DNA from 3 places in the Caldifermentibacillus hisashii genome. Region 2 is predicted to be linked to each of the others. Evidence: riboswitches for the same ligand, from Rfam matches in the RefSeq annotation. Region 2 holds a riboswitch; each other region holds the start of a gene.
What was found. A riboswitch is a leader RNA that binds a small molecule or an ion and turns the genes downstream of it on or off. The one in region 2 is predicted to bind cobalamin.
Positions count from the first base shown of each region.

Region 1: another riboswitch for cobalamin. It lies ahead of NSQ14_RS01545 (ribonucleoside-diphosphate reductase subunit alpha); the one in region 2 lies ahead of NSQ14_RS18425 (DUF4430 domain-containing protein).
Region 3: another riboswitch for cobalamin. It lies ahead of NSQ14_RS01330 (anaerobic ribonucleoside triphosphate reductase); the one in region 2 lies ahead of NSQ14_RS18425 (DUF4430 domain-containing protein).

Region 1 is NZ_CP155467.1:299,982-304,278, reverse strand. Features, by position in the region: gene NSQ14_RS01560 (metal ABC transporter ATP-binding protein) at 1-111, shown strand, start outside; gene NSQ14_RS01555 (metal ABC transporter permease) at 86-1,006, shown strand; gene NSQ14_RS01550 (metal ABC transporter permease) at 1,008-1,883, shown strand; cobalamin riboswitch at 2,213-2,395, shown strand; gene NSQ14_RS01545 (ribonucleoside-diphosphate reductase subunit alpha) at 2,514-4,297, shown strand, end outside.
Region 2 is NZ_CP155467.1:3,857,215-3,861,511, forward strand. Features, by position in the region: gene zupT (zinc transporter ZupT) at 1-473, opposite strand, end outside; gene NSQ14_RS18420 (PaaI family thioesterase) at 1,000-1,491, opposite strand; cobalamin riboswitch at 1,789-1,973, shown strand; gene NSQ14_RS18425 (DUF4430 domain-containing protein) at 2,101-4,297, shown strand, end outside.
Region 3 is NZ_CP155467.1:252,291-256,587, forward strand. Features, by position in the region: partial or broken gene NSQ14_RS01320 (DUF817 domain-containing protein) at 1-259, shown strand, start outside; gene NSQ14_RS01325 (NCS2 family permease) at 656-1,927, shown strand; cobalamin riboswitch at 2,083-2,274, shown strand; gene NSQ14_RS01330 (anaerobic ribonucleoside triphosphate reductase) at 2,414-4,285, shown strand; gene nrdG (anaerobic ribonucleoside-triphosphate reductase activating protein) at 4,282-4,297, shown strand, end outside.

The sequences.
Region 1 (4,297 bases), 400 kb from region 2:
GGCAAAACAAATGACGTTTATACAGAGGATAATATAGCCACTACTTATGGCGGCAGTATCCGTTTGATCGGGGGGAGAATAGGAAATGTGGTCCATCCTGTTAAACAGTAATACACAATGGGTTTTATTGAGTACAGCAATATTAGGGATTGCAGCCGGGACGATCGGCTCCCTTGCTTATTGGAAACGGCAAAGTTTAATGAGCGACGCCCTTGCCCATGCCGCCCTTCCCGGTGTTATCATTGCCTTTCTCTTGTTTAAAGTAAAACATTTATTTGTTCTAATTACCGGGGCAGCGATTAGTGCAGTTATCGGAGCATTTTTTATCCAAGGCATTCGCTCTTCAACAAGAATTAAAGAAGATACGGCAATGGGGATGATTTTATCAATCTTTTACGGCTTTGGGATTATGCTTTTAACGATCGCTAACCGAACAAGCGGGAACCAAAGCGGCTTAAATAACTTTATCCTGGGTCAATCCGCTTCCATGGTGCAATCAGATGTGTGGACAATGTCCATTCTTGCCATTTTGGTTGTTTCAATTGTTGTTATTGGATTTAAGGAATGGAAAATCTATTTATTTGATCGCCAGTTTGCCAGTGGGCTCGGTTTGCCGTTAAAAGGAATGGATGTTGTGTATACGATTCTTCTGGTAACAACCATTGTCGTTGGTATTCAAGCAGTCGGTGTTATCCTTATCGCAGCACTTCTTATTATTCCGGCAGTCAGTGCCCGTTATTGGACACATTCTTTTCAAGCGATGGTTATCATTTCAGCCCTATTTGGCGGTGCATCCGGTACGATTGGTACGCTTATTAGTGCAATCGGCAACGGTTGGCCAACAGGACCATTTATTGTTGTTTTGGCAGCGAGCTTTTTTATCATCTCGTTAATTTTTGGAAAAGAAAAAGGAATTCTTGTTCAATATTGGCAAATGAAGCACCATAAAAAACAGGAAATCATCCAATCAATCCCCACCTCTGTTTTGAAAAAGGAGGTTCAATAGAATGACATACACCGCCTGGATTATTTTGACAGCATCTTTAGTCGGTTTATCATGCGGTTTGATCGGTGTCTTTTTAATTTTACGGAAAATGGCCATGATGGCTGACGCTATTAGCCATACCGTTTTACTTGGTATTGTTGTTGCATTTATTATTACGCAAGAACTGACCGGAGTCCATATGCTCATCGGTGCCATTATTGCAGGACTTATGACCGCCTTGTTTGTCCAATGGCTCAACTCTTTAGATGTGCAGCAAGAGGCGGCCATTGGAATTGTATTCACAACCCTTTTTGCCATCGGGGTTATTTTAATTGAAGCTTTTGTCGGAAATGCCCATTTGGATGTCCAGCATGCTTTAATGGGGGAAATCACATTTATTCCCTGGAATAGAATTACGTTGCCAATCGTGGGAAGCATTCCAAAAGCTGCAGCCATCTTAACTCTCGTGTTTTTTGTTGTTTTATTATTTATTATCGCTTTCTATAAAGAATGGAAAATTACCACTTTCGATCCCGGACTTGCCGCAAGTGTCGGGATACCGGTTCTTTTTATGCACTATCTGTTTATGAGTCTGGTTTCAATTACAACGGTGGCTTCCTTTGACGCGGTTGGGGCGATTATGGTCGTTGCGATGTTAATTACCCCGGCAGCCTCCGCATATCTTTGGACCGATCGACTGCACATGATGCTTGTTATCAGCGGATTATTTGGAGTCGCTTCCGCCGTCATCGGATATTTTATTGCTGCTTGGATTGATACTTCAATTTCCGGGTCTATGGCATTTGCAACCGGGCTTATCTTTTTAGCCAGTTACTTATTATCGCCAAAACATGGTTTGCTTGCCAAGTATTTAAAGCCGGAAGAGACGTTCGAATAAGGCCATTGAAAAACTATTTAAAAAGATATACTAACATATATAGTATGATAAAACCCGATAATATATCTAAATACGGTGTTTAGCAAGATTATTACGCACTTTTTCAGTGGTCTCCGTTCGAATAATTGTTTTGTCTGTAAAAACTATGACTCGAAATTAGTGTAGCTTATCTTAAATACAAATATTATGTATGCGAAAGACTGCCCATCAATCAGGAAAAGAATTTTTCTATCATTCGTTTTCCAGTTGTTGCCTTCAATTCAAATTCATGTTATTATCATTACAATACTATATAAAGTATTAACCAGTCCATTAAATACACAATATATTGAAAACTAGCAAGTTAAGGTGCTTTTAGAAGCTTAATAGGGAATCCGGTGAAAATCCGGAACTGTCCCCGCAACTGTAACTGCGACGAAAGGATATAAACCACTGCATCTCCTTTGATGCGGGAAGGAATCTAAGTAGGATGAAGCATAAGTCAGGAGACCTGCCATAACTTGTTCAAGTTTCAATTCTTCGGGGGATAAGGAGATGAAACGATAGTAAGATACTTTATGTATGCTTCTTTCTATCGTTTAATCCGCTTCCCTTGAGCGGATTTTTTTAGTTTAATTGGAGGATGATTTTATGGCAACAACTACACTAGAACATGAAGGAATCAATCAAAAAGAATTGGCGGCCATCATTGATCAAATGACAAACCCTTTTCCCGCCATTGACACAACCGAGTATAAAGAAAAAATTTTTCGAAGTGTTGAATTCAAGAAAAATATAAACTCCGATCAATTAACGAAATTATTCATTACCACTGCGCTTGAAAACGTTGATGAAGCAAATCGTGCCTGGTCCTATATAGCTGCACGATTTTATCTTGACCAGCTGTATAAAAAAGCAAGCAAGAACCGCGGCTATCCGGCAGAACAAAAATATGGAGACTATTACCATTTACAAAAAATACTCGTTGATAAAGGCATTTATTCTCCAAAAATACTAGAAAAATATACAAAACAAGAAATCATGGAATTAGCAAAAATCATTGAGCCGGAACGTGATTTTCTTTTTGACTATATTGGTTTACACACATTAGCTACGAGATATTTAGTCACGGACCATGAGAAAAATACGTATGAATTACCTCAGGAACGTTGGCTTACGATTGCTTTATTTCTTATGCAAGACGAACCGAAAGAATTACGCTCTGTACTCGTACGTGAAGCTTACTGGGCATTATCGAATCTGTATATGACTGTGGCAACCCCGACTTTGGCAAACGCCGGACTCTCTTACGGTCAATTATCCAGTTGTTTTATTGATACCGTAGAAGATTCATTGATTGATATTTATAACTCAAACACCGATGTAGCAAGACTTTCAAAAAGTGGTGGTGGAATTGGCGTTTATATTGGGAAAGTACGGAGTCGAGGAAGTTCCATTAAAGGGTTTAAAGGAGCATCGTCCGGTGTTATTCCTTGGATTAAACAGCTGAATAACACAGCGGTTAGTGTCGATCAGCTTGGGCGGCGAAAAGGAGCTGTTGCCGTTTACCTTGATGTTTGGCATGCCGATATTCTTTCCTTTTTAGACCTGAAATTAAATAATGGTGACGAAAGACAGCGTGCCCACGATATTTTTATCGGTGTTTGTATTCCTGACCTTTTTATGGAACAAGTGGAGAAAAGAGGAGACTGGTACTTATTTGATCCGCTTGAAGTGGAAAAAGTCATGGGATTTCGCATGGAAGATTTTTATGATGAGAAAAAAGGAGAAGGTTCATTCCGAAAAAAATATTTTCAGTGTGTAGAAAATGATGCCCTTTCGAAAACAAAAGTTCCGGCGATCCAAATTATGATACGAATGATGAAGTCACAACTTGAGACCGGTACGCCGTTTATGTTTTATCGGGATGAGGTAAACCGAAAAAACCCAAATAAACATGCCGGCATGATTTATTCCAGCAATCTTTGTACCGAAATTATGCAAAATATGTCACCAACCGTTCAATATAATGAAACGATTGACGGCGATACAATCATTACCTATAAAAAAGTTGGCGATATGGTTGTATGTAATCTATCCTCAGTCAATTTGGGAAAAGCCGTTCCGGACGATGTACTTGATCGACTCATTCCGATTCAAGTTCGGATGCTTGATAATGTCATTGATTTGAACACAATTGAAGTCAAACAGGCCACGGCCACGAATAAAAAATATCGTTCTATCGGACTCGGTACATTTGGCTGGCATCATTTATTGGCGCTTAAAGGGATTCATTGGGAATCAGATGAAGCTGTTCAATTGGCTGATCAATTATATGAAAAAATTGCCATGTTGACAATAAAGGCCAGCGCAGACTTAGCAAAAGAAAAAGGAGCGTATCCACTTTTTGAAGGTAGTGATTGGCAGACAGGAGC
Region 2 (4,297 bases):
GAAATACCTAATGTCGGATCTTGCAGAGCTGAAGCAAAAGTGGCAATCCCCTCTGGAAAATTATGAATCCCTATAGCCAAGGCTGAGAAAATCCCCATTTTCATTAAACCCGGATCGTCCGAAGTTAAGCCCGGTCTGTCCTTCATATCTTCCACTTTCCTTAACTCATGTGGATTATTCTGTTTTGGAATAAATTTATCAATTAATGCAATCAATAACATACCGGCAAAGAAACTAATAACGGTAATCCAATTTCCTGCAGGGCTACCAAGTTCTGTGACCAGTGCGTTTTGTGCCTTTACAAAAATTTCAATCATAGAAACATAAATCATCACACCCGCGGAAAACCCTAATGCTAACGAAAGAAATTTTGTATTTGTGGTTGAAGTAAAAAATGCTAAGACACTTCCGATTCCGGTCGCCAAACCGGCCAATAATGTCAGACTAAAGGCGAATAATACATTTATATCCATCCTGGTTTCTCACCTCAATTCACAAAAATAATATGCTACTATTGTTTAAGAAATACAAAATTTCCCCTTAATGACTCATCTTATATTCCCATCTAAAAAGTTTGAGTCAACGAGAAAGATAAGTTGGAGGGACTTTTCACTTTAAGTATCGAGGCAAGAATTTTTCCTAATATAAACATTTAGTAGTGGAAAATTGATAGGATCATATGAATTATTTTATGACAAAAAAACCAGCCTATGCAAGACTGGTTTCTTTTGTTTAATGAAAAGCCACATTTGCCGTAGCTTTATAATGAAGTTTTAAAACCACCACTCTCAGACAAGTGGGTGTTTGCAATAGTGATCCTGCTTGCCCTCCAAGTCATATAGACAGAGATATGTCATTCACACTATATTCTCTTAAACTCCCTATAAATACTTAGGTGAAAAACTTAATTATTTATACGAACAATGCAGCTTACATTTTGATAATATACTATTCTCCCGTAAAATTCAATGGAAAATTTATGTTGGTTTGGGAGCGCTGTCATTTGTTTTTTAAAAATGTTGCCGGCATAATGACCGCAACTACTTCTCCTTTGGCACAAGGAATATCCCCAGCATATACCTCTGTTAAAACTTTCCATTTTTTTGGATGAATTTCCTCTACCATTCCAATAGCCTTTAATATCACGTTTTGTGGGGTCGGCTGTAAAAAGTCAACATGCAATGAACCTGTTACAAATCTTGGTGGTTCGGTACCGTCACCGAGTTCATGTCCATTTTTATAATGTAATGCTAATGATGCAGACCCTGTACTATGGCAATCAACAAAAGAAGCAAGTAAACCTCCGTAAACAAAACCCGGGATGGCTGTATGTTCCGGTTTTGGTTGATAATAGGTGACTGTTTTCTCTTCGGGTGTTAACCAACCTGTCCGAAAATGGTGACCTTTTTCATTTAGTCTGCCACACCCGTAGCACCATGCAATTTCTTCCCCATAATAATCTTGAACTGCCTGTTCGACCAATTCTTCCATATGAAATCCCTCCTTCTATAACATTATACGATAAACGATTAAGAATAATATATTCATAGTTAAAATTTTTCAAGGGATTCGGGAAAATTGGCTGTTTACCATATTACAATTACTTGTTTTCCTATTCCATAAAAATTTTGGTTGAAAAAGCTGAATTATAATCTCTTTTTCAAGACTCATTTTATATTCTCTTGATAGGTAAGTTTATTCAAATCTTTTTCTTTTGGAATAACATCGTTTTCACAGGGAAATTATTGACAAAATCACTGTCAAAAACTATGATTTAGTTAAAATGATAATTTCATATAAGAAATAGGTGGCTCATTTAAATATGAGTCTTAAAAGGGAAGTTCGGTGCAAATCCGACGCGGTCCCGCCACTGTAATTGGGAGTTCTCTATCGGATACCACTGTTTTCATAACGGGAAGGTGTAGAGAATGATGAACATAAGCCAGGAGACCTGCCTGTTTCAAACGCCATAACCCTACGTGGATATAGGGGGTGTGTCTGTTGCATTGAAAAAGTAGTTTAATATAACTTCATGCACAAATACATCTCCTCCATGAGATGTTTTTTTATGGCAAAAAACAACAAAAGGAGGAATGATTAGTGAATTTCGCAAACAGAGTGGGAAAAAGAATTTTCGTTTTTATCGCATTAATTTTACTGATTACCCAAAGTAGTATCTCTTCTTTACACCACGTTTTAGCAGATACACCTGAAAATAAGGTCAATGTTTCCGTTATGAAAGAAGATGGCAGCTTTTTGATCGAGCGCTCAGTCGTTGATTTTTCCGATGGGGATACGGCTGGTGATGTGCTAAAAAAGGCTGCAACCGATGTCACCTTTGAAGACTCCGATTATGGCCCATATTTAAAAGCAATAAAGGGTGTTGTTGCTGAAGGAAACAAGTATTGGGGATTTTTTGTAAATGGAATCGCTTCAAATACCGGTGTAATGGATAGCAAAGTAAAGCCGGGTGACCAGTTGCTATTTCGAGTAATTGATTGGACAAAGAACCCTACTGTGCAACCAGAAGAACTCTCATCAATTATTGAAAAAACAGCGGCTCATTTGCTTAGTAATAATTCTCTTGATTGGTATGGAGTCCTTACATTAAGCATTTTGAATAAAAATATTCCACAATCCATAATTGATTCAAAAATTAATGAAGTTGTGGCCAATAACGGTGAGTTCCGGAAAGTAACCGATTTGGAGAACACAATTATTTTATTATCTGCTGCCGGTAAAGATGCAACAAATATTGAAGGCATCAATTTGATCGACCTTTTAGTTACACACGAACGAATGACGAATCAAGGAAATAATGGGCCGATTTTTGCCTTATGGGCACTTGATAGTGGTAATTATACTATTCAAAATCCAAATGCCGAATGGACAAGGGAAAAATTAATTAACCATATAATAGGTGCCCAATTAGACAATGGTGCATGGTCCCTATACGGCCCGACTCCTAGTGTGGATATAACGGCAATGACACTGACGGCTATGGCTCCTTATTCAAATCAGGAAAACGTAAAAGCAGCCATTGAGAAAGCTGTAGTCTGGCTCTCAGCGACTCAAACAGACAGTGCCGGATACTACGATACTTTTAACGGTGGAGAATCAAGTGAATCGATAGCCCAAGTAATTGTCGGATTATGTGCCAATAACATCGATCCAACCGGTAAGCAGTTTACAAAATCTGAGTTGAATTTAGTTCAGCGTCTTCTTCATTTTCAAAAGGATGACAATGGATTTGCCCATTTACTGACACAAGATTCAAATAGCATGGCAACGAATCAAGCATTTTTCGCATTAGCCTCTTATCAAAACTTTTTAAAAGGTGAAGTACCTGGTAAAGAACCAAATCAGCCTGAAGTACCCGAACCAACAACTCCAGAAACACTTTCACCGGAAGAATTTGCAACGGCTTTAAATAGTAGCCGTCAATACTTGCTTGACCATCGTGTTAATGATTTGTATAGTACCGTTGCATTTAATGCTTTAGGGGTAACGATTCCAAGTGATTATATTGATCAGTTAATAAACCAGGTTACTGCCAATAAAGCTGAGTTTCGTAAAGTAACTGATTTAGAGAGTATTATTTTATCTTTAACCGCTGCTGGCAAAGATGCGACAAAGATTGCCGGCTATAACTTAATTGAACAGTTGGTTAATCATAAAAATATGACGAATCAAGGAAATAACGGGCCTATCTATGCCCTGCTTGCTTTAGATAGTGGTGGCTATCCTGTTAATGAAAAGGCTGACTGGACAAGAGAAAAGATAGTTGACTATATTGTAAAAACTCAACTTAATAACGGGGCATGGTCTTTAGCAGGAGAAACGCCCAGTGCAGATTTAACCGGGATAGCGATTGCTGCTCTTGCTCCCTATTCAGAAAATGAAAATGTTCAAGCAGCCATTGAGAAAGCTGTAGACTGGCTTTCCAGTAATCAAACGAGCTCAAGCGGATTTTATGATACTTTCGCTGGAGGAGAAGCAAGTGAATCGATCGCATCTGTCATTATCGGTTTATCAGCAGCAGGAATTGATCCGACAGGTAGTGATTTTACAAAAGCAGAAGGGAACCTAGTCAAACGATTATTGGACTACAAAAATGCTGATGGCGGATTTTCTCACCTTATATCGGAACGTGAACCCAACCCGATCGCTAGCTCTCAGGCAACTTTGGCTCTCGCTGCATATCAGAAATATAAAAATAATCAAGGTTCTGTATTCCATCTCGTTGGCGACCTCGAACCGGTTCCAATAAAAAATTCGGTCGAAATAAGTAAAGAAC
Region 3 (4,297 bases), 350 kb from region 2:
AGTGAACGGAACCCGCTACCGTATGCCACTCACACTTTCTTTTATACTCATCGGATTTTTCATTTGGATTGCTGAGAATATTGCCACGTTCTTTGGCGCTTGGCAATATCCAGACCAAACAGATGCTTGGAGTCTCGTTCACCTGGGAAAAATCAGCTCATGGCTGTTATTAGTAATTGTCAGCTTTCTGATTGTTGCGACGTTAAAGCAGGTGAAAGGAAAAAGCTCCACTAGTATAGGCACAAATCAGTATTTTTAAATCAAAAAAGATATACCTTACTTTTTTGTAAGAAATGGAATGAATATGTAAGGAAAAGCAATGGCTGACTAAGAACGCTACCCCTTATAATCGATATGAAATGATTTGTTCAATCTCATTTAAAGAAGAAAACAAATTCAAGAGATATGTAGGGTGTTCAAAATATAAGACTAACTGCATGAGAATGAGTCAAATTCAAAAATGGTATTCCTTAAAAGAGGTCTGGACCTTATTTTTTAACGTAAATGAAAGATCAGTTGTAAAATTACACCAAAGATTCCATTGATTATAAAATTCCATTCCATTGACAAATCGTTTTTTTAAAATAAAATAGAAAATATGTGGCTTTTGAAAGAGAGCGGGTCGGGCGAGGGAAAACTGAATAGAAGGAGTAAAATGTTTCAATTAAAACAACATGATACGACTGTTAAGCAGGAATTAGCAGCAGGATTAACCGGTTTTTTTACCATTGTTTATATTATTGCTGTGAATTCGCTCATTTTATCAGAGGCTGGTATTCCACTGGAAGGGGCAATGTTGGGTACGATCCTGACCTCATTTGTCGGGTGTTTACTGATGGGGATTTGGGCTAATGCACCGATATTAGTCGTTCCGGGCATGGGGATTAATGCCATGTTTACCTATACACTTGTACAATCCATGGGGCTAAGTTGGCAGGAAGCTCTCGGCGTAACAGTCATCTCTGGACTCATTTTTGCACTGATTTCATTCACTTCCTTAACGACGATTATTAGTAACGGAATTCCCGGAATATTGAAGGAAGCAATTAATATCGGAATCGGTCTTTTCCTCATGCTTATTGGACTGGAAAAAGGTCATTTAGTTGAACGTGGAGACCTGTCAATCATTTCTTTAGGAAACTTGAGTGATCCCAATGTTATTGCTACGATCTTAACATTAATCATTGCGTTAATTTTATTTATTCGCAATGTAAAAGGGAACTTTTTATGGACAATCCTTATTGGAACAGGCATCGCATTCTTATTTGGTATTTTGCCTTCAGGGACTAATGATTCTTTATCATTAGAAGGTTATAGTGAAGTGTTCGGATCATTTTCTTTAGAGCATTGGGCATCTTTTCCGTTTCTAATTGCCGTATTTTCTGTAACGATGGTTGTCATCTTTGAAAATATTGGCTTGATTTCCGGTCATATGAAACTGGCAAATCACCCGGAAAAATTTAAAAAGGCATTTCAGGCAAATGGTATTTCAGTAATGTTGTCTGGAATCTTTGGTTCAAGCCCAACTGTATCGACTGCTGAATCTACTGCAGCTATTGCAGCAGGTGGACGGACAGGTTTAACTGCGATTACAACCGGATTTTTATTTTTGGGAGTAACTTTTTTCATTCCGTACATGAATATGGTTCCTTCCAATGCGATTGCACCTGTACTAATTATCATTGGTGGTCTAATGGTGCAAAATATTCGTAACTTAGACCTTCATGATTTAACGGAGTCTTTTCCGGCAATTTTTATTATGATTATGATTCCTTTCACATACAGTATTGCAGATGGTATTGCCATTGGCTTTATTTTTTATGCGATTTTGAAATTAACTACAGGGAAAGCAAAGCGAGTTTCAGTGACGCTTTATATAATAGCCGGTTTATTTCTTTTAAATTTTATCTTTCAATTTGTAAGTTAGACCTCCGAGATTTCGGAGGTTTTTCTATTTGACAAGAAACCGTACAATCTGTAGTTGGGTATAAATTACTCTCACATCCAAATTTTTATTGAAATCAAAAACTCAGTATGGTAGGATACTAGATGTAGTTTGTTTTCCGTTCGTATAATACTAAATATAGTGATTTGAGTTATGGTGACAGTATTTGTCTGAAAAGGGAATCCAGTTCGAATCTGGAGCTGCCCCCGCAACTGTTCGTGTGGACGAATAAGCAATCCACTGTATCACTCATCTTTTGCGGTGATATGGGAAGGGCTTTAGTAGGAAGAAGCACAAGCCAGGAGACCTGCCGTAACTTGACGTTTCGTTTCTTCGGGGTGTGAGAAGGTGAAACGATGGAGAAGCTTATTTCATGCTGCCTTTCTATCGTTTTTTACCGCCGTTCATCCCGAGCGTGAACGGTTTTTTATTTACCCAAAACTAGCGATAGACAGGAGAGCATAGAAAATGAGTATAAGAAACAAACAAGAGACTGTTTGCGATTTTCCTTTACATTCGTTAAATGAGATTGTTTTTTCACGCAATCATGATCTCATTCAAGAAAATGCAAATATGGACGGTTCTTCACCGATGGGACAAATGTCAAAAATCTCATCTGAGGTCAGTAAGTTTTATGCAAAACAAATGATGCTAAGTGAAGAGGTAACAAAGGCGATTGATGATAATTTTATTTATCCCCATGATCTTGACTTTATGGTGACGGGTACGACCACCTGCTGTCAGATTCCGTTGGGTGAGGTATTAAAGGGTGGATTTAATACCGGTCATGGTTATATGCGTGAACCGAATGATATTAGCAGTGCCATGGCATTAGCGGCGATTATTTTTCAATCAAATCAAAACATGCAGCATGGCGGGCAAAGTTATCCGATGTTTGATTATGACCTTGCGCCTTACATTGATAAAACATTCCAAAAAAATATCAACCGTTTGAAAAGTTATTCCACCTGCTATACAGAAGAAGAGCTTGAAGCATTGGCCTGGAAAGAAACCAACCGAGATGTGTACCAAGCGTGTGAAGCTTTCATCCATAATTGTAATTCAATGCATTCTCGTGGAGGCGGACAAGTTCCGTTTGTATCTATTAATTACGGTACTGATACATCCAGGGCAGGCCGCTTGCTAATAAAAAATATGTTGTTGGCAACGAAAGCCGGACTCGGCAAGGGGGAGACACCAATTTTTCCGATTCAAATTTTTAAAATGAAAAAAGGGATCAATTTCGAGCCCGGAGAACCAAACTATGATTTATACAAATTAGCGCTTGAAACGACAGCAAAACGCTTATTTCCAAACTTTAGTTTTATAGATTCTACGTTCAATTGCCCATACTATGACGGAACCCCGGAATCGGAAATTGCCTATATGGGTTGCCGTACCCGAGTGATGGCAAATCGTCATGGTGATGAAAATAGTATTCGTCGCGGAAATTTATCTTTTACGTCTATTAATCTTGTAAAAATTGCGTTGATTGCTAAAGATGAATGTGATTATTTTAACATACTGGATCACTATATCAATCTCGTAATTAAACAACTGTTAGAGCGGTTTGATTTTCAGGCAAAAAAGCAGGCAAAGCATTTCCCTTTTTTATATGGTCAGCATATTTGGAAGGATAGCGAAAACTTAAAACCTGACGATGAAGTAGGAGAAGTATTAAAGCATGGAACATTAAGTGTAGGTTTCATTGGATTGGCTGAAGCACTGGTTGCATTAACGGGCAAACATCATGGTGAATCAAAGGAATCCTATCAATTAGGGTATCGCATTGTTCAGCATATGCGGGCAAAAGTAGACGAAGCAAGTGAAAAATACAATTTAAATTTCTCCTTAATTGCCACCCCGGCAGAAGGGTTATCAGGGAAATTTACCCGGAATGATCAAAAGGAGTTTGGGAAAATTCCCGGAGTGACGGACCGATCCTATTATACGAATTCATTCCATATCCCTGTTTACTATAAAATCAAGGCGATTGATAAAATAAAAATTGAAGGCTCCTTTCATAAACTATGTAATGGTGGCCATATTACTTATATTGAGTGTGATGGAGATGTATCCAAAAATATTCATGCATTAGATCGATTAGTAAAAGCCATGGCACAATATGATATTGGCTATGGTGCCATTAATCATCCGGTTGACCAGTGCGGCGTCTGCGGTTATTCGGGAATCATTGATAACGAATGTCCGGTTTGCCATAATTCGGATGAAAATAAGATTGGGCGGATTAGACGAATAACCGGTTACTTAGTTGGCGATATGAAAAGATGGAATTCAGCTAAACGGGCAGAAGAAAGCGAAAGGGTTAAACATCAATGAAAGTCATGAATA